Regions from separate parts of the Aliiglaciecola litoralis genome, predicted to be linked through region 2. Evidence: predicted binding sites of a transcription regulator. Region 2 holds the regulator's gene; each other region holds the start of a gene.
The links. Region 2 encodes sigma-54, which starts transcription at its own class of promoters, with help from an activator protein. Its sites were predicted from a motif close to GTTGGCACGNNNNTNGNNT; they were not measured.

Region 1 (8,084 bases), on a different contig from region 2:
ACTTCAAATAGCGCTTTTTCTGCTTCTTCATCTTCAGGCATAGACTCGTCCATTCTGGAAATTTCATAAAAGTCTTCCAGCGCTTCTTTCACATCAGGCGAGCAGGATGTGAGATCGGCTTGATGAAATCCAAAGCCAAGCATGAATCCTTGGATCCAATTAATCAGCGCATTACCACGCTCATTTATGGGTGCCGATTCATCAGGTAAACACAAGCTTAAGGTAAAATCAGTTTCGAGTAGTTGTTGGCAGGTTTGGTTATACATTGCCGTCAACTGCACTTCCACCGGCTGAGGGATGGGCTTTCCTTGATTGACCGAGTCTGCCAGTGGATCAAGCCAGTCTTGACTTTCAAGTGGCATTCCACCAGACAACATGCCACAGAAAATACCGTGTATTTCTGCCGCGTCGGTTAAAATTGAATGTTGCTCCAATAAAGTGGAGAGTTCTTCATAATGTGGGGCTGATTGCTTCAAAGTATATTCCTCTAGATATGCTGCAATGCTACCACTGTCAAATAGCTGTGCCTAGAGCGTTTGGCCTACCCAAGATCAACAATATTGCGATACCTGACGCGACATAAGCGCAACAATATGTGTCTAAAGATCGATTCAGCTAGGATTTAGTACCCACAACTTTGCCATACGAAGGTATTGATTTGCATACCTTAAATGCTGTTTTTGGCTAATAGGAAAAAGCCATTCGTGCTAAAGTACTGACTACATATTAACCAGCGCCACGATAAGTGAGATGGTTTGTTGTGAGTTTTCGATTTAATTTCTACCGCTATATGGTAAAATTAAATCTCTCCTGGGATGTTCGCCAGTTTAGATTTGTCCCTGGCCGATGCTATTTAACCTGGAAACTGATTCCACTGCTCTTGTGCAAGCTTGGCTCGTATCAAGAAGCCTGCGGCAGTGATGATGTCTCCGCCCTGAACTTTCGGTTCACGGGCCCATACTAAACAGCGGCATTCTGGGAGAACTTCATTTATACACTATGTAGTAAATTAACTGCTTGTGTTGATGAGTCTTCGCAACAAAAACTATCTCTTAGCTATACATAACTCTATTTACTTGGCTTATAAATCGCCTGTAATTGCTATGTCTGAATATCGTTGTTAATTAAGGACTAACTCTTATGGCTACTTTAAGTTTGAAAAAATGCCTCTCGGCTGCAGTTTTAGTAACCGTTTCTTCATGGGGTTATGCGGGTACGACTGTTATTACCTTTGATGAAGATACCATTGCCGGCAACGTTGTAGCATTACAACACGGTACGGTTATAAATAGTCAGTATGCCGCGCTTGGTGTGAATGTCAGCGTCAACAACAAATCTTCAGGTAATCATTATGGCGTGCTGTATAACACAGCTCCTGGCACAGCAAGCCCAGATAAGAATAATAATCGCGACAGCGATCTAACCGGACCTAGCTGGGGCAACAGTAATTTTAATTCACGGAACTTCAATGCTGGAAACGCATTAGTGATCCAAGAAAATGGCACTGGCTGCGGTGATGGCGTGTGTGACCAACCAGATGACCAAGCTGGGCGCAGGAGTGATGGCCTAGCGGGTTATGTAACCTTTAACTTAGATTTTACTATTGATGCATTAGGGTTTGACCTTATCGACTTTCAAACCAACGTAGGTGCAGGTGAAGTGGAAAAATCGGAAGTCATGCTTTTTGACAATGCACTTAAGGTGCAATCCTTTAAGTTTTCGGATTTTGTTAATAGACCCAATGGCGCCATGTTCGGTGAAAACTCGATAAACCGCATTTTCCTTGACTCTTTCGCCAGCACCAACGTGAATAAAGTGAAATTTAAAATCTTTGGATCAGGCGCTGTCGACAATTTACGCCTGACTTCTACCGATACCGGCAGTACCACCACGGTACCAGAACCAGGCACATTAGCTTTATTCGGTTTAACTTTGCTTGGAATGTTGCGTTTAAATCGTATAAAGTAATTCATGATGTTGATTAAAAGGCAGTGTTTACTGCCTTTTTTTATATCCAAATTAGTCAATAACAAAAACAATAATAAAATTAGATATCATGAACAATTCAAACACGTATGAAAAAGCGATTGCTGACGCCTGCGCGCCTTTTATAGAAGAGCTTGGTGATAAGATCCAGTGGCAATGGGACGAACACTTTAGTTGCTACTTGGCAGAGTTCTCAGTCGACCATGAAAATTTAGTTTATCTAGTCGCGCAAAAACATTTCCCCCATGTATGGGACAAAAAATCGATTAAAAAAGCGCCCCCGGCCTTTCGTCATAGAGCGGGGTTTTTTAATACACTTGAAAAAAATCAACAGCTGATGAGTAAAGATCGCAATGGCGAACACGACATTATGCTGTCTTGGTGGCCATGGGGACATGGCGCGACGGTTTCCGTGCGTTTATTTTATGCCAGCACCAAGCCTTATATAGAACCATCTGGCGTATTTGCGACATTCAGTAAATGGTGGAATCGGTCTGACAAAACGAGTTAACCTTAATTCTGGATAATCGTTGATGCGGCGTGCAAATTTGAAGTTGACAACCAAAGTGGACCAAAAGGTCAACTTTTTTGGTTCTTTTTATAGCTGACTTGTGGTACAAATCGCTTTTAAGCTCGTTATCTTTCTTTAATTTAAGCTGGAACCCTTATGGCAGTGATTAATTTTGGCTCAATCAATATTGACCATGTTTATCAGGTTGAGCATTTTGTTCAGCCTGGCGAAACCCTTTCTTCTAACCACTATCAACAACTTCTTGGTGGTAAAGGGGCGAATCAATCTATTGCCCTCGCTAAGGCAGGATCTGACGTAAGGCACGTAGGTAAAATCCACGAACATGATGCCCATTTTAAACAAGCCATGATCAAACAAGGAGTGGATTGTAAGTTCGTTCAATGCAGCGATACACCAACTGGCCACGCGATTATTCAGGTTGCACAAAATGGCGAAAATGCCATTGTATTGTTTGGCGGAGCCAATCGAGAGATTGATAATAAAGATATTTTGCGAGCCCTTGATGATGCAGCAGCCACCGATTGGGTGCTTACTCAAAATGAAACAAGTGGCATCGAAGAAGTACTAAAACAAGCCAAAGAGAAAGGCTTAAAAGTGGCATTCAATCCCGCACCTATGACAGAGTCAGTGAAACAATTACCTCACGATTGCATCGATCTGCTCATTGTTAATGAAGTTGAAGCGTCAGAAATTGCAGGTGTCACCGACATTGACGAGATCGAAAACTACTTCAGACGAGATTGGCCTCACGCGGAAGTGCTCATTACTCTAGGTAAACATGGCGTTCGCATGTTGTTAGCCGAAGAAACCGTAGATGTACCTGCATTTGTGGTAGAAACAGTTGACACGACTGCGGCCGGTGATACGTTTATTGGTTACTTTTTATCTGCCTATAGTAAGCGCCAAAAAGCACGTGATGCACTGACAAGAGCCTGCGCCGCCTCAGCGATAGCGGTAACGCGATGTGGTGCTGCTCAATCGATTCCAAATGCTGATGAAGTAGACCATTTTCTCAGTCAGAATCATCAATAACCCTATTCAAATCAAAGAGATTTTTAGATGACGCATAAAATTATACTCGATACAGATCCAGGCATCGATGATGCAATGGCGATTTTCTTTGCTTTTCAATCTCCGCACATTGAGGTGTTGGGATTGACCACGGTATTTGGAAACGTGCCGGTAACCATGTCGGCGCAAAATGCCCTTACCTTGTGTGAACTTGCCAAGCAAGATATCCCAGTGACAAAAGGTGTGGGTATGCCGTGGGTTGGACCTGAGTCTGGCTACGCGCATTTTGTGCACGGCGACGATGGCTTTGGCAATATCAACTTCCCAGCCTCTCAGCGTGAACTAGACCCTCGAAGCTCGGCGCAGTTTATTGTCGATATGGCACGCGAACAGCCAGGCGAAATTACCCTTGTTGCGATTGGTCCATTAGGTAATCTGGCGCTAGCACTGCGTTTAGAACCTGATTTACCTAAACTGGTTAAAGGGGTAGTCATTATGGGCGGTGCGGCCTTTGTAAGAGGTAATGTCACTCCGGTTGCTGAAGCCAATATTTGGAATGACGCGCACGCGGCAGAAATTGTTTTTGCGGCAGATTGGGATCTGAAAATGTTTGGTCTTGATGTCACTAACGATGTGCCATTTACACCAGACTTTCTTGATGGTCTGCAAGAGCGAAACGATACTTTGGGTGGTTTTGTCAATAAATCATCGCAATTTTATGCTGACTTTTACTCACAAAATAGGGAAGACCGAGTGTGTTTCTTCCATGATGCAATGCCGTTGGCATACTTGATTGACCCAAGTTTGTTTGAATTTACACGCGGTCATGCACGAGTTTCGACTGACCCTTTGAATCGAGGGCAAACATCCGTAGCGCCAATTGGCACAACTATGAGTCCATTTTGGCTTGAGGCTTCACAAATAGACGTGGCCACAAAAGTGGATCACGATCGTTTACGTAAACTCTACTTGGACACCTACGCACTCTAATGCTAGATTTATGTTTGGGCGGCGATGGGCGTCACCCAAACATACTTGAGTAGCCGCAAAATATGATCTCTGCCCCCATTCCAGACAACGAATCGAAAAGGCTGGATGCACTCTACAAATATCACATCCTTGATACCGAAGCTGAGAAAGTGTTTGATGATTTAACTCAGTTAGCCTCGGATATCTGTGATACCCCCATTGCGCTCATCAGTTTAATTGATCCCGATAGACAGTGGTTTAAATCAAAAGTAGGCTTAGATGCCGATCAGACAACAAGAGATATCGCGTTTTGCGCGCATGCCATTCATCAAAAACAAATTTTTGAAGTGCGAGACACCCATAATGATATTCGCTTCAAAGATAACCCACTGGTCACTGAGGCCCCTAATATCCGCTTTTACGCTGGCATGCCGTTACTCACGCCAGAGGGCCTTGCCATTGGTACCTTGTGTGCCATTAGCGACCAACCGCATGCTTTAAACGAACATCAACGTAACGCTTTGGAGATATTAGGCAGAGAAGTTATTACCCAGTTAGAGTTAAGACTTAAGATCCGGCAACTTGAGCTAGCCAACGAGCGAAAAGCGGACTTTTTATCCAGCTTGAGTCACGAGTTACGAACTCCGTTAAATGCCATTATTAGCCTCAGCCAACTGATGTTCAATGACAAACAACATCCGCCAGCGGCGAAACATTTAACCTACTTGCAGCATTTAGATTTTAGCGGAAAACGACTATTAGATTTAGTCAACTCAATACTGGATTTGAGCAAAATTGAATCGGGCAAGATAGAATTAAATCCCAGCCATGTGTCGATCACTTCATTCTTTGATTCAATAGAAGGACTTATTACCTCCATCGCTCAATCAGCCCAGGTCACTCTAGATTTTCAGGTATCCGCCAAGGAATATACCCATATTTTCATCGATGAAGCTCGATTGAGCCAGATTTTGCTGAATCTTGCATCCAATGCCGTTAAATTCTCCAGTCCCAAGCAAACCGTTAATATTAATGTCGTGCTCAGTGAAGACTTATTGACCTTTGCAGTGAAAGATTCAGGAGTAGGAATTGCAGAACAAGAACAGTCTCGACTGTTTGGCAAATTTGAACAGCTGCACACCGATAAGAAATTGGAAGGAACAGGCTTGGGATTGATGATCACTAAGAGTTTAGTGGAGTTGATGGGGGGCTCAATCAAACTAAACAGTGCATTGGGAATGGGCACTTTGGTTAAGGTCAGTATTCCCGTTAAGAACAGCAAAAAAGCCATTCGCCGCACAATAAGCAAAACCTCTATTCGCGATTTTGATCCTGACGCGGCGATATTGGTGGTTGAAGATAATGAAATTAATCAACAGGTTGCCATCGCGATATTTCAATCCTTTGGCCTTGATATTGATATTGCAGGCAGCGGCGAAGAGGCAGTACAGCAAGTGCAGCAGCGCGACTATGACTTGGTGTTTATGGATCTGCACTTGCCTGGCATTGATGGTAAGGAAGCCAGCAAGCAGATATCAGCCAAGATCCCCCACCTGCCCATTGTTGCATTAACTGCTGACGTTTATGTGCAGCCAAATAAGGAAATCGTGGATTCGGGGATATGTAGCGTGTTACATAAACCCATTGTCATGGGGCAGTTGATTGCGGCCTTAAATGAGTATTGCCCTAATTCCAATAAAAAGTAAGCACCTTGGTGAATTCGACAGAAAAATCTAAACAGCAGTTACGTAGCTACTACAGGCAAGCTAGACGTTCACTGAGCAACAGCGAGCAACAACAGGCAGAAGCAAAACTACTTGAGCAATTGCTATCCTCCGGCACCTTGGATAATCAACGGCACATTGCCGTATATTTGAGTCAAGACGGCGAAATTTCTTGCCAGGCTTTAATTAACTGGTGTTGGCACAATAAAGTTCACACCTATTTACCGGTTTTAAATCCGCATAAAGCGGGATATTTGTTGTTTCTTCCTTATACCAAGGAGACAAAAATGAAAAACAATCAATACCAAATCCTCGAGCCAGTATTTGACCCACAAAGTGCAATCGACCTTGACGCGCTGTCATTAATGTTAATGCCATTAGTTGCCTTTGACTTGGCCGGTAATCGATTAGGCATGGGCGGTGGATTCTACGATCGTACATTAAGTCAAAAACTGGCCAAAAATAGCCCGTCGACCCGGCCCTTTCCACTATTATGCGGAGTGGCCCATGATTGCCAACAAGCACAACGGATTGAAACGCAGAGCTGGGATGTTCCTGTGGATAAAATCATTACACCATCAACCGTTATAAATAATGCGCTATAAGGTATACTGATTATTCTCTTCTTTGTTGAGACGGAAATTAGTTATGAACCAAAATGATAAGAAAAAAGCAGCCGCTCAAGCTGCGATGAAATTCGTACACGCCGATAGCATTATCGGCGTTGGCACAGGCTCTACGGTAAACTACTTTATCGAAGCACTAGAAAGCGTCAAAAACACTATCCAAGGTGCGGTATCAAGTTCAGATGAGTCAACCAAACGACTTAAAGCCATGGGTATCGAAGTGTTTGATTTAAATTCGGTAAGCAGTTTTGATGTTTATATTGATGGCGCTGATGAAATAACCCAACACAAACATATGATCAAGGGCGGTGGCGCAGCGCTGACACGGGAAAAAATTGTTGCCGCAGTGGCCAAACAGTTCGTGTGTATTATCGACGACAGTAAGCAAGTACCGGTGCTAGGTAAATTCCCCTTGCCTGTTGAAGTTATTCCTATGGCGCGCTCTTATGTTGCCAGGGAGTTGGTTAAACTTGGCGGTGATCCCGAATACCGACAAGGTGTCGTAACAGACAATGGCAACGTTATTTTAGATGTGCATAACCTGACGATCCTTAATCCAGTAGAAATGGAAAGGAAAATAAATCAAATTGTCGGCGTGGTCACCAATGGCCTGTTTGCACACCGTGGCGCTGATATTGTACTTGTCGCTACAGACGACGGCGTGAAAGAAATAACTTAGCGCAAATTAATCCGACAAGTTGCTTTCTTAATGAAACTACTTCTGGTATTTTTCATTGGAATTAGACGTCCAGATGTCTTTAATTTTAACTCTTATTAACTCTCTAACGTGGAAGAATTCATGAGCAAAGTGTCGTTGCCAAAAGATAAAATAAAGATATTGTTACTAGAGGGATTACACCAAAGCGCAGTAGATACCTTGGTCGCCAACGGCTATAACAATATTGAATACATCAAGACATCATTGAGTGAAGAAGAGTTAATTAAGAAAATTTCAGAAGTGCACTTTATTGGGATCCGCTCACGAACCCAGATTACCGCGAAGGTAGTGGAAGCCGCACAGAAATTGGTAGCAATTGGATGCTTTTGTATCGGTACCAACCAAGTGGATTTGAAGGCCACCCAAAAACGCGGAATACCCGTGTTCAACGCTCCTTTCTCTAATACGCGCTCTGTTGCCGAATTAGCCCTTGGACAGATTATCTTATTGCTACGGGGAATTCCTAGTAAAAATGCCAAAGCACACCGCGGCGAGTGGGAAAAAAGTGCGGTAGGATC
Region 2 (8,084 bases):
TGTCGTGTCGACTTACAACATAAAAGGTATCGGTACCTTCAGGTATTTCTCCTTTTAAACGCAAATAGCGTAAAATCACATCAACATTTACATCAGCTCGGAGTGTAATTGTGTCGGTGTTCATGATAAAACCGGCGGTATCTTCACCATAAGACAACGCTTTTTCTGCGCGTTGTCTATCTTGTTCATCCATCGATTTCAAGACATCTCTCGATACCGAATGAGGCAATGAACTTAACGTTTCCGCTAAGTCATCTATATCCATATCCTCCAATGCATCTACTACTTTTTCAGGTAGCATTTGTCCGATAATGCCGTTGCGGACGTCCTCTGATAACTCCTCTAAAACATCGCCATAGAAATCAGCGTCTAACATTTCCCAAATTTCGTTACGTGACTTGCTAGGTGATGATTCAAGTAACAGTGCAATATCAGAAGCCGGCATCTCATGTAACACTTTATGAACATGCACATATCGACCACTGCCTAAAGCCTTATTAATGGCTTGCAGTTGACGTTGAGCGTGTTTAACTTCGAGTGCTTCTGGCATATTGATAAAATTTCGTATGAGATAAGCAATTTTTATTAGTGTAATGGAGTAGTTGAGTCAGGTCAGCAACTATTAGCATGAGTTAGAAAATATCGAACGTATCAATTGTTTTACGTGGACAGCCACTTCTGTGTTAGTAAAGTTTGAACAATTATATATGCTATTTTCCCGTAAGTGGTAATTGAGCTAATCATGCCTGTCCATCTTATTCCATTGAGCTAATCATGCCTGTCCATCTTATTCCTTTTTATGTTTTTCTTAGGAAACTCGGCTCTTTCAGAAGGATTGTAATAACTCGGTGTTTTTCTATGAGGATGGATTCGGTGGCTGTTCACGTTAAAATTTATAGCGATGCCTGTCCAGCTTATTCTTCCGGTGGCTGTCCACGTTAAAATTTATAGCGATGCCTGTCCAGCTTATTCTTCCGGTGGCTGTCCAAGTTAAAACTTATAGCGATGCCTGTCCAGCTTATTCCAGCTTATTCCTCTTCGTTAAATTTATCGACAATTAGGGTTTCTACGGCTTTTAGCGCTTCTTCGGCATCTTGACCTTCGCTAATCACTTTGACTTTTTTACCTTGGGAGCTTTCCAGCATCATGAGGCCAAGCACACTGTTTGCGGAGGCAGTTTTTTCGCCTTGCTGTAAAGTTACTTGAGCGTCAAATTGGTTCGCGACCTTAACCAACTCTGTTGCTGCTCTGGCGTGTAATCCTAGCTTATTGACGATCAGAATTTGCTTTTCTACTCTGTTCACCGATTCAGCTCGCGATGTCTTAACTGCACATCTGGATGGGATGCGCCAAAGGTTTTAGCTAAGGATTCAGCCACATATACAGAACGATGTTGTCCACCGGTACATCCTATTGCCACGGTGACATAACTGCGATTATTGCGTTCTAGATGTGGTAACCAAGTAGAAATTAAGTTTTGGATTTGCCAGATGAATTTGGTCACTATAGGTTGCGAGCCCAAGAATATTTCTACCGGCGTGTCCAATCCAGTTAAATGCTTTAAATCGGGTTCCCAGTGCGGGTTAGGTAAAAATCGCGCATCGAATACGTAGTCAGCATCTTTGGGGATGCCGTATTTAAAACCAAAAGATTCAAACACTAACACTAATCTGGAACTTTTCTTGCCCAGTATGCGCTCTCTAACCAATTCGGCTAACTGATGCACTGACAGCTTATCGGTATCTAAATAAAGGTCTGCACGTTCGGCAATAGGCGCCAGTAATTGCCCCTCCGCCTGAATGGCATCGGCTAATGATTTGTTCTGACGAGACAAAGGGTGCAATCGTCTGGTTTCACTAAAACGCTTAACCAGTACATCATCACTAGCGTCTAGATAAACGATAGTCATATCCCAAGTCGAGGGCAGATAATCTAGAATTTCTACTAACTCACCAGGCTCTTTAGGAAGATTCCGTACATCAATGCTAACCGCCACCTGATCATATTCATCCACCACTGTGTGGGTCAAAGTTGGCAGCAGGTTGACTGGAATGTTATCTACGCAGTAATAGCCGAGATCTTCAAGAGCCCGCAATGCGATTGATTTTCCGGAGCCTGAACGACCGCTAATAATGATTAACTTCATGACACAATAACCTTATACAACTGCTCGTCATTATCAGCTTTGCGAAGAGACTTAACCACCTCTTTATCACTCAGTTTAGTCGCAATAGTCGCTAGAGTTTGTAAATGACCTTGGGCCTGATCTTCAGGAACTAAGATAGCGAAAAAGATATCTACTGGACCATTATCGATAGCATCGAACTCAATCGAAGGTTTACAGGTGATGAGGATCGCAATCACTTTTTCTAAACCTTGCAAGCGGCCATGTGGCAACGCGATTCCATTGCCAATTCCGGTGCTTCCCAGCTTCTCTCGATTGAGTAAGCTCGTAAGCACTGCGGTTTGATCAATATCGCCAAGACGTTCAGCGGCAATTTGGCTTATGACTTCTAAGATGCGTTTCTTGCTTGTCCCCTGAACTGCACAGCTGGTGCAGTCAGGAGAAAGTATGTCTTTAATTTCCATTAAGATTCTTATTCAATGGGAGGTTAGTGGCGCTTACTTTTTTCCTTGTGCTTGATCACTTGTCGATCAAGCTTGTCGATCAAAGCATCAATTGCCGCGTACATATCGTTGTGCTCTGAAGTGGCGAATACTTCAGCTCCACTAAGGTGCAAAGTAGCTTCCGCTTTCTGATTGAGCTTTTCTACATTTAAGATCACATGCACATTATTGATGTGATCGAAATGTCGCTCCAATTTTGTAAATTTAGTGTCTACATAGTCTCGCAATGAATCTGTAATTTCTACATGATGGCCAGTAAGGTTAATTTGCATAAAGCGTATTCCTTCTGTTGATGAACTTAAAGTAAGCTCTTGCGTTGGTTAGACGGTGGGATATTTAACGACTCCCGGTATTTTGCAATTGTCCGGCGTGCGACCTGAATACCTTGGTCAGCCAGCAATTCGGCAATTTTACTATCACTCAGTGGCTTGTTGGGAAGCTCTGCAGCGACGAGTTTCTTGATCAAAGCGCGTATTGCAGTGGAAGAACATTCTCCTCCAGAATCTGTTGCAACATGACTAGAGAAGAAGTACTTCAGTTCATAAATACCTCTGGGCGTATGCATGTACTTTTGAGTGGTCACCCGAGAAATCGTTGACTCGTGCATATCGACCATTTCAGCCACATCATTTAGCACCATAGGCTTCATCATCTCTGGGCCATGTTCAAAAAAGCCGACTTGTTGCTGTACAATACAGTTAGCAACCTTGAGTAGGGTATCGTTGCGGCTTTCCAAGCTTTTAATGAACCATTTTGCTTCTTGCATATGAGAGCGAATGAACTGGCTATCGCTGCTATTTTTAGCACTGCGACTCATAGCCGCGTATTGTTGATTGACATTCAGTTTGGGTAAACTATCTGGATTAAGTTCCACCTGCCAACGTCCATTTTTTTTCATTACAGATACATCAGGAATGACATATTCTGGTTCGCCAATCAATAATGCGCTGCCAGGACGAGGATTCAAGGTTTGCAATAATCGCATTACCTCACGCAGTTCATCTTCCTTTAGACGGGTTTTGCGCATTAACGTGCGATAGTCTTTGCTGCTCAACAAATCAGCATGTTCGGTAATTAATAACTTTGCTTCTTCTAACCAAGGTGTGTCTGGCGCAAATTGATTAAGTTGTACCATCAAACATTCTTGCGGAGAGCGCGAACCTGAACCGATAGGATCAAACATCTGAATGCGTTTAAGGACACATTCCACTTCATCTAATTCGACGTCATCATGATCTAGACTGGCCAACACTTCTTCGGTCGAAATGGTTAAATATCCAGATTCATCAATTGAGTCGATAATAGCAACAGCAATCGCTGTATCTAATTCTGACATGTGAGTCAGACGCATCTGCCAAATCAAATGATCTTGGATGTTGTCGCTGGTTTCACCTTGAAATATCTGATCGTCGTCACCTCCACCACTAGACGAAATAGAGGCTGGTGCAGATGATGCGCTGATGTATTCATCCCACGTGCTGTCAATCGGTAACTCGTCTGGTATATCGCCTTTTTCTAAGGCTTCATTGGTATCCATCGAATCGGCACTGGCGGTGGCTGTCTCTTCTGAAAATTTGTCGTCATTGCCTTTAAGCGCTGAATCGCCAGTTGGAAAATCGGAGTTATCTTCCATTTCCAGTAGCGGATTGGATTCCAATGCTTCTTGAATTTCCTGTTGTAAATCTAGCGTAGACAACTGCAGCAGCCTGATAGCCTGTTGCAGCTGCGGCGTCATTGTAAGTTGCTGGCTAAATTTTAGTTGTAACGAGGGTTTCATTGATGTTTTGTTTTCTTACTCAGTTAGCCTGAAAGCTTTGGTTAAACTCGACATACCTTTACTATAGCTTGAATTGCTCGCCTAGGTATACATCTCTCACTTGTTGATTGTTTAATACTTCTTCTGCAGTCCCCGAGGCAATTAGTTCACCATGACTGACAATGTATGCTTTTTCGCATACATCAAGGGTTTCACGCACGTTATGGTCGGTTATCAGAACACCAATACCGCGGTCGCGCAAATGTTGAATTATTTTTTTGATATCGTTAACCGAGATTGGGTCAACACCAGCAAAAGGCTCATCTAACAAAATGAACTCGGGATCCGCGGCTAGGGCGCGTGCAATTTCAACTCGACGCCGTTCTCCTCCCGATAAACTCATTCCTTGGCTGTTACGTATATGATTAATGTTAAATTCGTCAAGTAATGCATCGGCCTGCTGTTCTCGCTCATCAGAACTCAATTCTTTGCGGGTTTGCAAAATAGCCATAATATTCTGATAGACCGTCAGCTTTCGGAAGATAGACGATTCTTGAGGAAGATAACCAATGCCTTTTCTGGCCCTGACATGCATGGGTTCAAGTGTCAGTTCGGTCTGATCAATGAAAATATCGCCTTTATCTAATGGGACAATACCAACAATCATATAAAAGGTCGTGGTTTTTCCTGCCCCGTTAGGCCCAAGCAACCCTACAATCTGGCCAGTGGAAACCTCTAAACTGACATTTCTGACCACTTGTCTGGATTTGTAAGACTTTGCCAAATTAGTGGCTTTCAACGTCGCCATCAGGGTTGTTTGTCCTTTTCTTGGTCAGCTTGTTTTTTCTCTTCGCTTTGTTTCTTTCGTAACGTATCAGGTTGGAATATGGCGGTTACCCCACCGGTTGAGGTGTCACTACTTTCAGCAATCAACTGTTCCAATTCCATGTTAAATGAAATCGATTCGCCTTTCACCAAGCTACTATCTTGGTTGAGTTCTGCGTCACCGGTCAATGTTAGGGTACGGTTGGCGACTTCGTATTTAATTTCGTTAGCTGCGGCGCTGATATTGCTACCATCATCTAATTTTTGGCTATATCTTGCTGGATTACCTCGCGCAATAAACACCTCTTTTCCATCGCCTAAGCCTGCGATTACTTCTACTTCATCAGCTAAAATTTCCAACGAGCCCTGAGTGATCTTCACGTCTCGTTTAAAAATGGATGTCTTCGTTTTACCATCAAAGAAATTAGATTGAGAATCTACTTTGATCGGCAATCCAAAGTCACCTTCTCCAGCTAGAGAAAAGGTACTTAGCAATAACGTTACTGTTAGCGCACTAACGCGGAGCATATTGAGTTTGCACATGGTCTTTAAGCTCATATATTTGAGAGGTTAAGTCTGCCGTGAAGCCATTGCTCATTACAACAAAATCTTTACCATTAATTTGTACTGCTTGGTCTGACATCATTGTTTTGTCAGCCAGATTGATTTCTAAAAATTGTGTTTTTATTGTTTGTACGTACCCCGCCTCATCGAGACTACGGATCTCGACATCGGTCTCTAACTGTATGCGGTTGTCATCGTACAAAGTGCCTTCTTTCGCTTCAACGTGCCAAGGGTTCTGCTGGTCGGACACATAAATCGTATACTTAGGTTGACTGAATATTGTGAAACCTAAAAGCTGATAATGTTCCATTTTTAACGCAAATACCTGATGGTTAATTTCACCGCGGTCATTATACAGAGTACTGCGCATGTTGCTTGCCTGATAATTTGGCCGCCAGGATTCCTCATCGTCATCGTTGCTCTGTTGAGGGGCTGAATTTATCCAGCCCGGTAAGTAAATAAATAAAACCAGTAAAAACAGGAAGCCAATACTGATCGTGATTCGATTCATGTACTGGTGCCGTAAATTCTGTTGAGTTTATTATTGGCGAATAGGATCAAATCACAGATTTCTCTCACCGCTCCTTTGCCACCAAGAGTTCGAGTTACATATTCAGCCTGTTGCTTCACCATTGGATGACCATTGGGTACGCAAACCCCCAAGCTACTTTCAGCAAACATGCCCAAATCTGGCACATCATCACCCATGGCGATCACGTGTTCCTTCTTAAATTTAAAGTGCTCTTTGAGTCTCTGTACTGCAAGTTGTTTATCATCCTCGCCTTGAATAATTAAAGACACGCCTAATGAGGACATTCTGTTTTCGACAATTTTAGATTGTCGCCCAGTGATAATAGCAACATGAATACCGGTTTTTAGCATTGACTTAATGCCATAGCCATCGAGGGTGTTAAAGGCTTTTAGCTCTTCGCCATCATTACCCATGTAAATGCAACCGTCTGAAAATATGCCATCTACGTCGCATACTAATAGTTTTACTTTGCTTAGCTTGGAGATGAGATTGCTAGTTACTTCACCGTATATCGTGTCTATCTGTGACATTAAACGACTCCCGCTTTTAACAGCATATGCATGTTCAGTGCTCCAACAGGTTGATTTTTATCATTTACAGCAATCATGGAACTGATTTTATATTCCTCCATTAAATTAAGTACTTCTACAGCCAATTTCTGTGGGTGAGTTGTCACGCTGCCGGTGGTCATCACTTCTCCCACCGTAGTTGTGTGAATATCAATGCGTTTGTCTAGCACTCGTCTTAAATCACCATCAGTGAAAATGCCCACCAGAATACCGTCGTCATCCTGAATTCCCGTCATGCCTAATCCTTTGCGGGTAATCTCGAATAATGCTTGGCTAATCGTCTGATGTTTTGACACCAATGGGATGTCTTTTCCTTGCTGCATGATATCCGCAACGCTTAGAAGCAAACGCCTGCCCAGGCTACCACCAGGATGAGACAGCGCAAAGTCGGCAGAAGAAAAGCCGCTTGCATCTAATAAAGCGACCGCTAATGCGTCACCCATTGCCAGCGTCGCTGTTGTACTTGCGGTGGGAGCGAGCCCTAAAGAACAGGCCTCTTGTTCAACCTTGATACAGATCATGACATCAGCATGTTTGGCCAAGGTGCTACCGCTATTGTTTGTCATCGCAATAATGGGTATTTCAAGGCGTTTTACCACGGGGATCAGATTTAACAACTCGGTGGTTTCGCCAGAGTTAGATATTGCCAACAACACGTCTTGATCAGACATCATGCCTAAGTCGCCGTGATTAGCTTCTGCCGGATGCATAAAAAAAGCCGGTGTTCCTGTACTTGATAAGGTGGCCGCTATTTTATGGCCCACATGGCCTGATTTACCCATTCCACACACCACCACTTTGCCTTTACAGTCTTGTAATAACTGACAGGCAGCAGCGAAATCATCATTAACGTACTGCTGTAACTGCAGAACCGCTTCTGATTCAATTTTTAGGACCCTTAAGGCTGACGCTTTAAAATCTTTCATCATGACTAATTATGTAACTCATATAAACAACAGCGTACAGTAAGCAAGATAGCACGTAATCAATACCGCGCCCTCCCAACGATTAATTCGCCGTGTACCGCGGAAATTAAAACTAAACACGATGAGTAAAACGGTCATCAACAACATCGCAAATATGTCGCGACTGGCTACGTTCTCGTCAATAAATCCTGGCGCCAACAAACCTGGCATAGCTAAAACAGCCAGTAAATTAAAAATATTGGAACCGATGATGTTACCTAGGGCAAGATCGTCCTCACCTTTCA
Region 3 (8,084 bases), on a different contig from region 2:
CCTGTGGCAGTGACATTAAACCGTCGCATTATCAGCGCCAACGCCACAACAATCGCGATTACCAGCAACAATGATAGAAAAATTGACACTATGGAGGTGGGGTTTGACAGGCTTTCGGCTTGTGCAAATACCTGTTTTGGGATGAAAAAACACAGGCTCAGCGGAAGCCAAACCCATGTTTTAAAAGAGTTTTTGTTACCTAAGCTTTTTAATTCTCTCGATTTGACTAATGACATCTGTTAACCGAATACCAAATTTATCGTTGACCACTACTACTTCTCCATGAGCAATCAACGTGCCATTTACTAAAACATCTAATGGCTCTCCGGCAACTCGGTCTAATTCCACCACTGATCCTTGATTTAATTGGAGTAAATTTCGGATACTAATATGGCTGCGGCCAACCTCCATAGAGATGGTCACAGGAATGTCTAATATGGTGTCGAGTTTCTTCTTTTCTTTTTGCGTAATAGGCGCATCTTCAGATAATTCATCTAGTTCAGCGACGCTTACGTCTGTGTCTTGATCACCGCCTTCTGCCTCTGCGGCTTCTTCGTCTGCCTGTTCAGCCATTGCTGCTGCCCAGTCATCCATTGCATCATCTTCACTCATTGTGTATTACCTCGGTTTGCAGTGATCATAAATCTTCCTCTAGTACAGAAAGTTCAGCATCGCTGTCTATCCGGCGTCCGCCTTTGGTTAATAATTGTAACTCTGACTTCACAGAAGTCGGTCTTGGAATTTTTTCAGTTATTTTCACCGCGATATTGTCTCTAGAACGACCAAGCTTGGCCCTGAAAGTAGGCAAGTCCTCAATCAGCACGGTGATGTTTTCGGGCATTTCAATTGGAATAATGTCCCCAGCTTTGAAATCCATTAAGGCTTTCAATGGCACGTCAACGTCTAACAAGTGGGTGGAGACAGCCACATTCACATCGAGAATTTCATCTCTAAGCGCTTTACTCCAACGTAAGTCGGTGTCCTCTTTGTCACTTTGCACACCCGCGTCCAGTAGCTCCCGAATAGGCTCAAGCATGGAATAAGGCAAAGACACATGGAAGTCACCGCCGCCGCCATCAAGTTCAATGTGGAAAGAACTGATCACCACTACTTCGGTTGGACTGACAATGTTGGCCATCGCTGGGTTGACTTCCGAATCAAGGTATTCGAACGAAACGTCCATCACCGGAGCCCAGGCCTCTTTATAATCTTCGAAAATCAATTTCAGCAACATTTGTGTAATTCGACGTTCGGTTGGGGTAAATTCACGGCCTTCAATTTTGGCATGGTAGCGGCCATCACCGCCGAAGAAATTGTCTACCAGAATAAAGACTAATCTGGCTTCCATTGTGATAAGACCGGTACCTTTTAATGGTCTGAATCTAACCATGTTCAAGCTAGTAGGCACAAACAGAGTATGGATATACTCGCCAAACTTGATCATCTGGATACCGTTGATCGATACCTCAGCAGAACGCCTCATCATATTAAACAGACTGACACGCATGTGCCGAGCAAACCTCTCGTTAACGATTTCGAGAGTCGGCATACGCCCACGCACAATGCGATCTTGCGAAGAAAAGTCGTACTCCTGCATGGAACCATCAGATTCCAAATCCTCGGTATCGTCCTCTTCGACGTCATCAACGCCATGTAACAGCGCATCAATTTCGTCTTGTGATAATAAATCGCTCAAAAGTTTGCTCGCTTTCTATTTAAAAGTTGTCATGGTGTTACTGCATCACAAAGCCGGTGAACAGCACCTGCTCTACTACGTCATTATCTACCGTTTCTTTCAACACTTTTTGTACTTCTCTGACCGACTGGTCGCGCAACGACACTTTGCCCGCTTCAGTCACCAAATCTTCGGCATTGGCACCACTGAAAACGCGCAGCAGGGTGCCCTCAATGATCGGGATATGCATTTTCGCCAGCTCTTCGTTGTCTGTACCACGCACCATGAGCTGAACTTTAATTTGTGCTAAGCGATCTCTGCCTTGGCCTGGCACATTAAAGACAAAGGGTCGTGGCATGGCAATATACAATGCCGTACCTTTATTCGCTGTCGGTTGCCCTTCACCATCCGCGGCTTGAGAGACTTCAGTTCCGCCTTCCATAACAGGGTCATCGGAACCACCTAAAAGAAAGTAGGCCGCAGCGCCTCCACCGATAAGAACAACAGCAACAATGATGATAATCATCATCTTGCCTTTGCCGCCCTCTTCCATTTGTAATTCTTCTTCTGCCATGGTCTTCTCTATTTCAGCGATTGTTAATGCTATTATCGGATAGTGACACCAAATCGCAATCTTTGATTAACTAATTTGCATGAATAACTGCCGTTAGACGAAATAATCAATACCACCTAAACGACCATTTCGAATCGGTTGGTCAATGTGCATCATATCTTCGTCTTCTAATTCTTGTTGTTCTGAATGTCCACCAGCAAGCTGACCTTGTGCTTCAGCGTCAGTATCACCTTGCTCTTGATGCACCGAAGACTGCCCCAGCTCAATGCCTTGCTGCTCTAGCAACTCTTTCAATCGAGGCGTTGCTTGTTCTAACACATCTCTGGCTTGTTGCGACTGAACGACAATACTCACTGTGGCTGAATCCCCTGCCATATTGATCCTAACTTTCATCGCTCCTAAATCGGGTGGATCAAGGCGAATTTCAGCCTGTAGATTGTTCTGATTGACCATCCATCTGACTTTTTCAGCCATCTGCTGAAGGCCTTCATTGCGGGTAATATTCACCGCTTTATCAAACTGCGCAACCTGTTGCCCTTGCTTTTGTTGAGTAACTTGAGCCTGAGTTAGGGTATCGTTACTAGTCACCTTAGTGATGTTGGCAGATAACTGACCACTGTCGTTTTGTGCTCTAAGTAAATTGGATACTTCCAAGGTTTGGTTAAAACGACTTAATGTACCGCTAACTTGTTCTGAATTAACCTGTACACCGGTGATTTTGGTTAGGCTATCGGCAACCATAGCGTTAAGATCGATACTAGGTTGATGGCCTTGTTGCAATTGCGCCTTAAACTCTTCTATTCCAGCTTTCAACGCAGCGACGAAATTCTCTTTAAATACAGCGGGATCGGCACCCAAGGTGACTTTTTCAAGACTTTGCAACACGGCATTATTACGATTTTTATCTGCATCAGAGACCAGTCTATCAGCCATATTAGCCAATGCCGCATCAAGTTTGGTATCTGGCAGTTTAGCTAAGCGAGTGAGATCTTCAGCAATGGTATTAGCGGATTGCTCAGGTAAGTTTTCGGTTAAGCCTGCGGGCAAGATATCAGCGGCAATGGTAGTCGTATCCGCTTTAACGTTAGTTGTTTGTACAACTTGATTTTGATTGCCAGCCAATTTTTCCGGCAGCGTCATGGCGACCAACAGTTCAGCGTCTAAGCTGGTTTCTGCTTCGGTCATCGCATTATTAGCACTCTTTGCATCAACCAGAATGTCAGCGGGGACTGCCGTTAATAAACTATGTTGCTGCCCAGCGTTCTCTACGTTTTCAGTGTTTTTTCCCCGCAACGCAGAGTTTTGAGCGAGCAACAGCTCTTCTATTGCTTCTTCTATTTTAGCAATAGGAGGTTTTGCAGCGCCCGGTTTATTCAACAAGTCAGCTAAGGTTGCTAGAGCTGATTGCTCTTTTTGGGTAGCGAAGTCTGCGGCTATCTGCTCTTCAGTGACTAGCAACGTTTGGTCTGTACCTGCGTCTGTGACTGGCTTTTCAATGCTAAGTGTTTGAGCAGCATCGGCGGCTAGCTGTGCATCCAACCCATTGGCTTTGCTTCCAAGTTCACCCGTTATGTCAGCAGATAGCTTAATCTCTGAGTCTTTTAATGCCGGTTTGGCACTCTTATCCGTGTTGTTGGCAAGATCCGCGCGCAAGCTAGATTCAACTAACGTCAACCAATCTATGTCGCTTTGCATCTCTGCGGCCGTTTCTTCACCAGCGGCATCCTCTGACGTGTGAGCTGTGATGTCAGTATCTTTTGTTTCTACACCAGTAGCAGTCAATTCGGACTCTTTGCTCGTCGAAGGTTGCTGATTATTAGTACCCGTTTGCTCATTATCCTCGGCCTTGGAAGTGGTATTATGTGCCGCCGCTTTATCTGCCGCTGATTTGTCAGCTGACAGATTGTCATTTTCAACGGCAGCGTCCACTGATTTGGATTGCTGGGCTGATTTACCCTGCTGCACCTGTGCCGTATTGCTATTAGATTGTGAGACGGCAGGCGTGGTGTTTTTCGCTTTTACTTGTTGCTCAGTTTGCTGCGGTGTTTGCTTGCGATCATAGAGATCGCTTCCTTTAACGTCCTGCTTTTGCCGTGAACTTGCATTGTTAGCAGAAGGATTTGATGGCTCACTGACTCTATCAACCGCCACTCGAGGCTGGACAGGCTGACTATAAATGGGATTGGCCTCACGCAGAAAGGACTGAAAATCAACCTGTGGATTGATATTTTGGCTTTTTTGCGTGCCTACTTTAAATGATAAGGCGGCAAATTCTGATTTGTCGGTGGCAATATGTTGCATCTTTCATTCCCATTTTATTGTCGATTCGTGCGATAAACCGACTAACTGGTAATTACTCAGCAAGGAGCGTTCCAACATGTAAAAATCAAATCGAACTTCTTTTTTTACTAGCGCACGAGTGTATTGCGAATATAACGTTGCGTCGAAAGTTCATCCATAAGCTGCTGCTCAATACGATTAGCTCGATCTTCTCTTTGGGCCACTTTCTTTTCCAGCAACATCTCAACCGCTTTGCGCTTGCGTTGTTGTGCTAGCCACTGCGCTTTGCGCTGCTCTGCGACCACTACAGCCTGACTGATAACTTGCATCTGCTGTTGACAAGCTTTGTCTAACTTGCCAATAAACGAATGGAGCTGATTGAAGGTATCAACGCTCAAAGGCTTATCGGTTACGGTTTGTGTTTGACGTAAATAGTCGAGCTTGTAGCGTTCGAGGCTCGACAGTTTTTGCTTATTTAGCGTGACATGCTGGTTTGCCAATTGAAAATTAGCGGCCAATTTATCCTCTTTGTCTTTTTCCCACCTAGCAACTTGCCGTAGTTGACGTTCAGCCATTACCCTTTACCTAACCCCTGAGTCAATGACATCATGCCTTCAAGGCTTTCATCATACGGAATTACCTGCTTCATGCCTTGTTGTAAAAATGCGTTAATCGCAGGCTCAGCGGCGATGGCTAGATCCAATCGAGGATCGGTGCCTTTGGTATAAGCGCCGATATTGATCAGATCTTTGTTTTGCTGGTAATTCGAGTAAACCTGCTTAATGCGACGGCTTGCACTGAGGTGCTCTTCGCTCACCACCATTGGCATAACACGACTAATGGATGCTTCGATATCAATCGCAGGATAATGACCAGACTCCGCCATATTACGAGATAACACAATGTGTCCGTCTAAGATTGCTCGCGCTGAGTCAGCGATAGGATCCTGTAAATCATCGCCTTCGGTCAAAACGGTGTAAAACGCCGTTATTGAGCCTTGCCCTTCTTTACCATTACCTGCACGTTCAACCAAAGCCGGCAAACGCGCAAACACCGACGGCGGATAACCTTTTGTTGCTGGCGGCTCACCCACCGCCAAGGCGATTTCCCGCTGTGCCATGGCATAGCGGGTTAATGAATCAATCAATAACAGTACATTCATGCCTTTGTCACGAAAATATTCGGCGATTGCCACGGCGGTTTCGCAACCTTTTAAGCGCATCAAAGGTGAGGTATCAGCTGGCGCTGCCACGACAACCGACTTTTTGCGCTCTTCGTCACCCAATATATCTTGGATAAATTCTTTTACTTCTCGGCCCCGTTCGCCAACCAGACCTACCACTACCACATCGGCCGATGTGCCCCGAGTCATCATTCCCAGCAACACACTTTTACCCACACCACTGCCAGCAAACAGCCCCATTCGCTGGCCAGATCCCACTGTGATAACAGAGTTAATGGCTCTAACACCAACGTCGAGCGGCTTTTCTATCGGTTTACGCAGTAGCGGATTGATTGGCGGTTTACTCAGTGGCACGCGCTTTTCCGCTTTGATTGCACCTAAGCCATCTAATGGTTGACCATTGCCATCAACCACTCGGCCGAGTAAGGACATCCCCACTGGCAAGCCCTGCTCTCTATCGAGTGGCTCCACTCTAGAGCCCGGCACTATGCCTTTAACGGCCTCTGTGGGCATTAAATAGGTCACATTTTCGGCGAAGCCAACCACTTCAGCTTCAATTTGTCCGTCGATAGTTTGGACCAAACATTGGCTACCCACCGGCATTTGGCAGCCCACGGCTTCTAAGGTGAGGCCGATGCCTCTAACCAGTTTTCCCGAAGCAACGCTTGGCGCTTCAGGCACTTGGCTTTGCAAAGACGTGATATGGTCAAACAATTGACTGCTCATGGGATCAGTGTGGCTCCAGGTCGCTAAGGCCCTGCTCTAGTAAGAATTTATCGAGAACGTCTTTAACCCGACGTTCTATCGACACATCCACGGCATTATTTTGGGTACTGATATCGCACCCACCTCGGCTCATATCGGGGTTTTCGACAAATACCCAATGATGTTTTTCTATGTGCTCTTCGGAAAAGTGCTGTTTAATGATATCAATATCCTCGGGATGCATGTGGATATGATAGCTGGCTTCTTGAATTGGCAATATTTTCAATCCAGCATTAAGTGCATTGAGCAGTATTTGTGGATTGGTTTGAACATCCGCTCGGATCACGGCTCGCGCTAAGGAAACAGACAATTTGACCAACTCTGATTTCAATTGCTCTTCGACGATATGCACCGGCTGCTGGAGTTGGTCAATTAATCCCTGCCAGTGCTCAAGCAAGGCTTTTAATTCATCCTCTCCAGCGGCAAGGCCTTGTTGGTGCCCCTCTTCATACCCTTGAGTTTGGCCTTGCTCTAAGCCCTGCTGTTTGCCTTCTTCAAATCCTTGCGCTTCGCCCTTTGCTTTACCTTGCTCAAATCCCTCTTTGTAAGCGGATTCTCTGATGGATTCAATTTCTTCAGCCGTCGGCGGAGCAACATCTTCAGGTTGTTCTTCCGGCGGTTCGTACCTCCAGGTACTTTGACGATTGAACGCATTGGTTTTTTGTGGCTCAAGGTTTTCAGTTTGCTCTAAAAACGGCAGCTCCCACGCAGCGATTTCTTCGTCAGTAAGATCAGTATCACTCACAGTGATTCACCTAGGGTTACAGATTGCATTATAAGAACTCTTCTCCACCGCCGCCGCCAAGCATAATCTCACCGGAATCAGCCAACCTACGTGCAACAGAAAGAATTTCCTTCTGCGCGGTTTCAACTTCACTGATACGCACTGGTCCCAAGGCTTCAAGATCATCAAGTAGCATTTCAGCGGCTCGTTTAGACATATTTTTAGTGATTTTGGTTTTGAGCTCTTCATCGGCGCCTTTGATCGCTTTAAGCAACGAGTCTTGTTGCACTTCACGAAGAATGGCCTGAATAGCTCTATCGTCAACATCAGCAAGATTGTCGAATACGAACATCAAGTCTTGGATCTGTTGACTCATTTCTTCGTCTTGCTCACGTATGGCATCCATCAACTGACCTTCAATATTGGTATCTAGGTAGTTCATGATGTCAGCCGCAGATTTCAAGCCGCCCATTTTAGCCGCTTGCGTACCGGCTTGACCGGCAAATTGTTTCTCCATGATCTCATTCAATTCTTGTAATGCTGCCGGTTGCACCTCTTCTAGGTTGGCAACACGCATCATCAGATCCAAACGCACTTTTTCTGGGAACTGGGATAAAATTTCAGCCGATTGCTCCGCTTCTAAATAAGACATAACGATCGTTTGGATCTGTGGATGCTCGTTGCGGATGATACTGGCCACCTGTTTAGAGTCCATCCATTTGAGTGAATCGAGTCCTTTGGCGCCACTGCCCATCAAAATTTGGTCGATAAGGTTAGCCGCTTTATCTTCACCTAGGGCTGCCGTTAAGGCCCGTTTCACAAAGTCTTGGCTTTGGAATCCGATGGTACTGTAATTTTGTATTTCTTCGATAAAGTGCTTGTG

Region 1: the regulator sigma-54 is predicted to act here: its motif matches at 1,076-1,094, upstream of ABD036_RS15725 (PEP-CTERM sorting domain-containing protein).
Region 3: the regulator sigma-54 is predicted to act here: its motif matches at 4,608-4,626, upstream of ABD036_RS03535 (flagellar hook-length control protein FliK).

What each region holds. Positions count from the first base shown of each region.
Region 1 is NZ_BAAAFD010000010.1:132,082-140,165, forward strand. It holds gene ABD036_RS15715 (UPF0149 family protein) at 1-476, opposite strand, end outside; RNA gene ssrS (6S RNA) at 805-986, shown strand; gene ABD036_RS15725 (PEP-CTERM sorting domain-containing protein) at 1,141-1,968, shown strand; gene ABD036_RS15730 (hypothetical protein) at 2,057-2,497, shown strand; gene ABD036_RS15735 (ribokinase) at 2,654-3,550, shown strand; gene ABD036_RS15740 (nucleoside hydrolase) at 3,578-4,519, shown strand; gene ABD036_RS15745 (GAF domain-containing hybrid sensor histidine kinase/response regulator) at 4,582-6,204, shown strand; gene ABD036_RS15750 (5-formyltetrahydrofolate cyclo-ligase) at 6,213-6,827, shown strand; gene rpiA (ribose-5-phosphate isomerase RpiA) at 6,871-7,527, shown strand; gene serA (phosphoglycerate dehydrogenase) at 7,648-8,084, shown strand, end outside.
Region 2 is NZ_BAAAFD010000020.1:14,852-22,935, reverse strand. It holds gene mgtE (magnesium transporter) at 1-550, opposite strand, end outside; gene ABD036_RS18585 (HPr family phosphocarrier protein) at 1,029-1,304, opposite strand; gene rapZ (RNase adapter RapZ) at 1,301-2,146, opposite strand; gene ptsN (PTS IIA-like nitrogen regulatory protein PtsN) at 2,143-2,589, opposite strand; gene hpf (ribosome hibernation promoting factor) at 2,613-2,900, opposite strand; gene ABD036_RS18565 (RNA polymerase factor sigma-54) at 2,927-4,405, opposite strand; gene lptB (LPS export ABC transporter ATP-binding protein) at 4,467-5,192, opposite strand; gene lptA (lipopolysaccharide transport periplasmic protein LptA) at 5,192-5,737, opposite strand; gene lptC (LPS export ABC transporter periplasmic protein LptC) at 5,724-6,284, opposite strand; gene kdsC (3-deoxy-manno-octulosonate-8-phosphatase KdsC) at 6,281-6,835, opposite strand; gene ABD036_RS18540 (KpsF/GutQ family sugar-phosphate isomerase) at 6,835-7,803, opposite strand; gene ABD036_RS18535 (calcium/sodium antiporter) at 7,819-8,084, opposite strand, start outside.
Region 3 is NZ_BAAAFD010000001.1:782,260-790,343, forward strand. It holds gene fliO (flagellar biosynthetic protein FliO) at 1-236, opposite strand, end outside; gene fliN (flagellar motor switch protein FliN) at 196-612, opposite strand; gene fliM (flagellar motor switch protein FliM) at 638-1,696, opposite strand; gene fliL (flagellar basal body-associated protein FliL) at 1,734-2,249, opposite strand; gene ABD036_RS03535 (flagellar hook-length control protein FliK) at 2,343-4,550, opposite strand; gene fliJ (flagellar export protein FliJ) at 4,658-5,104, opposite strand; gene fliI (flagellar protein export ATPase FliI) at 5,104-6,438, opposite strand; gene fliH (flagellar assembly protein FliH) at 6,443-7,222, opposite strand; gene fliG (flagellar motor switch protein FliG) at 7,251-8,084, opposite strand, start outside.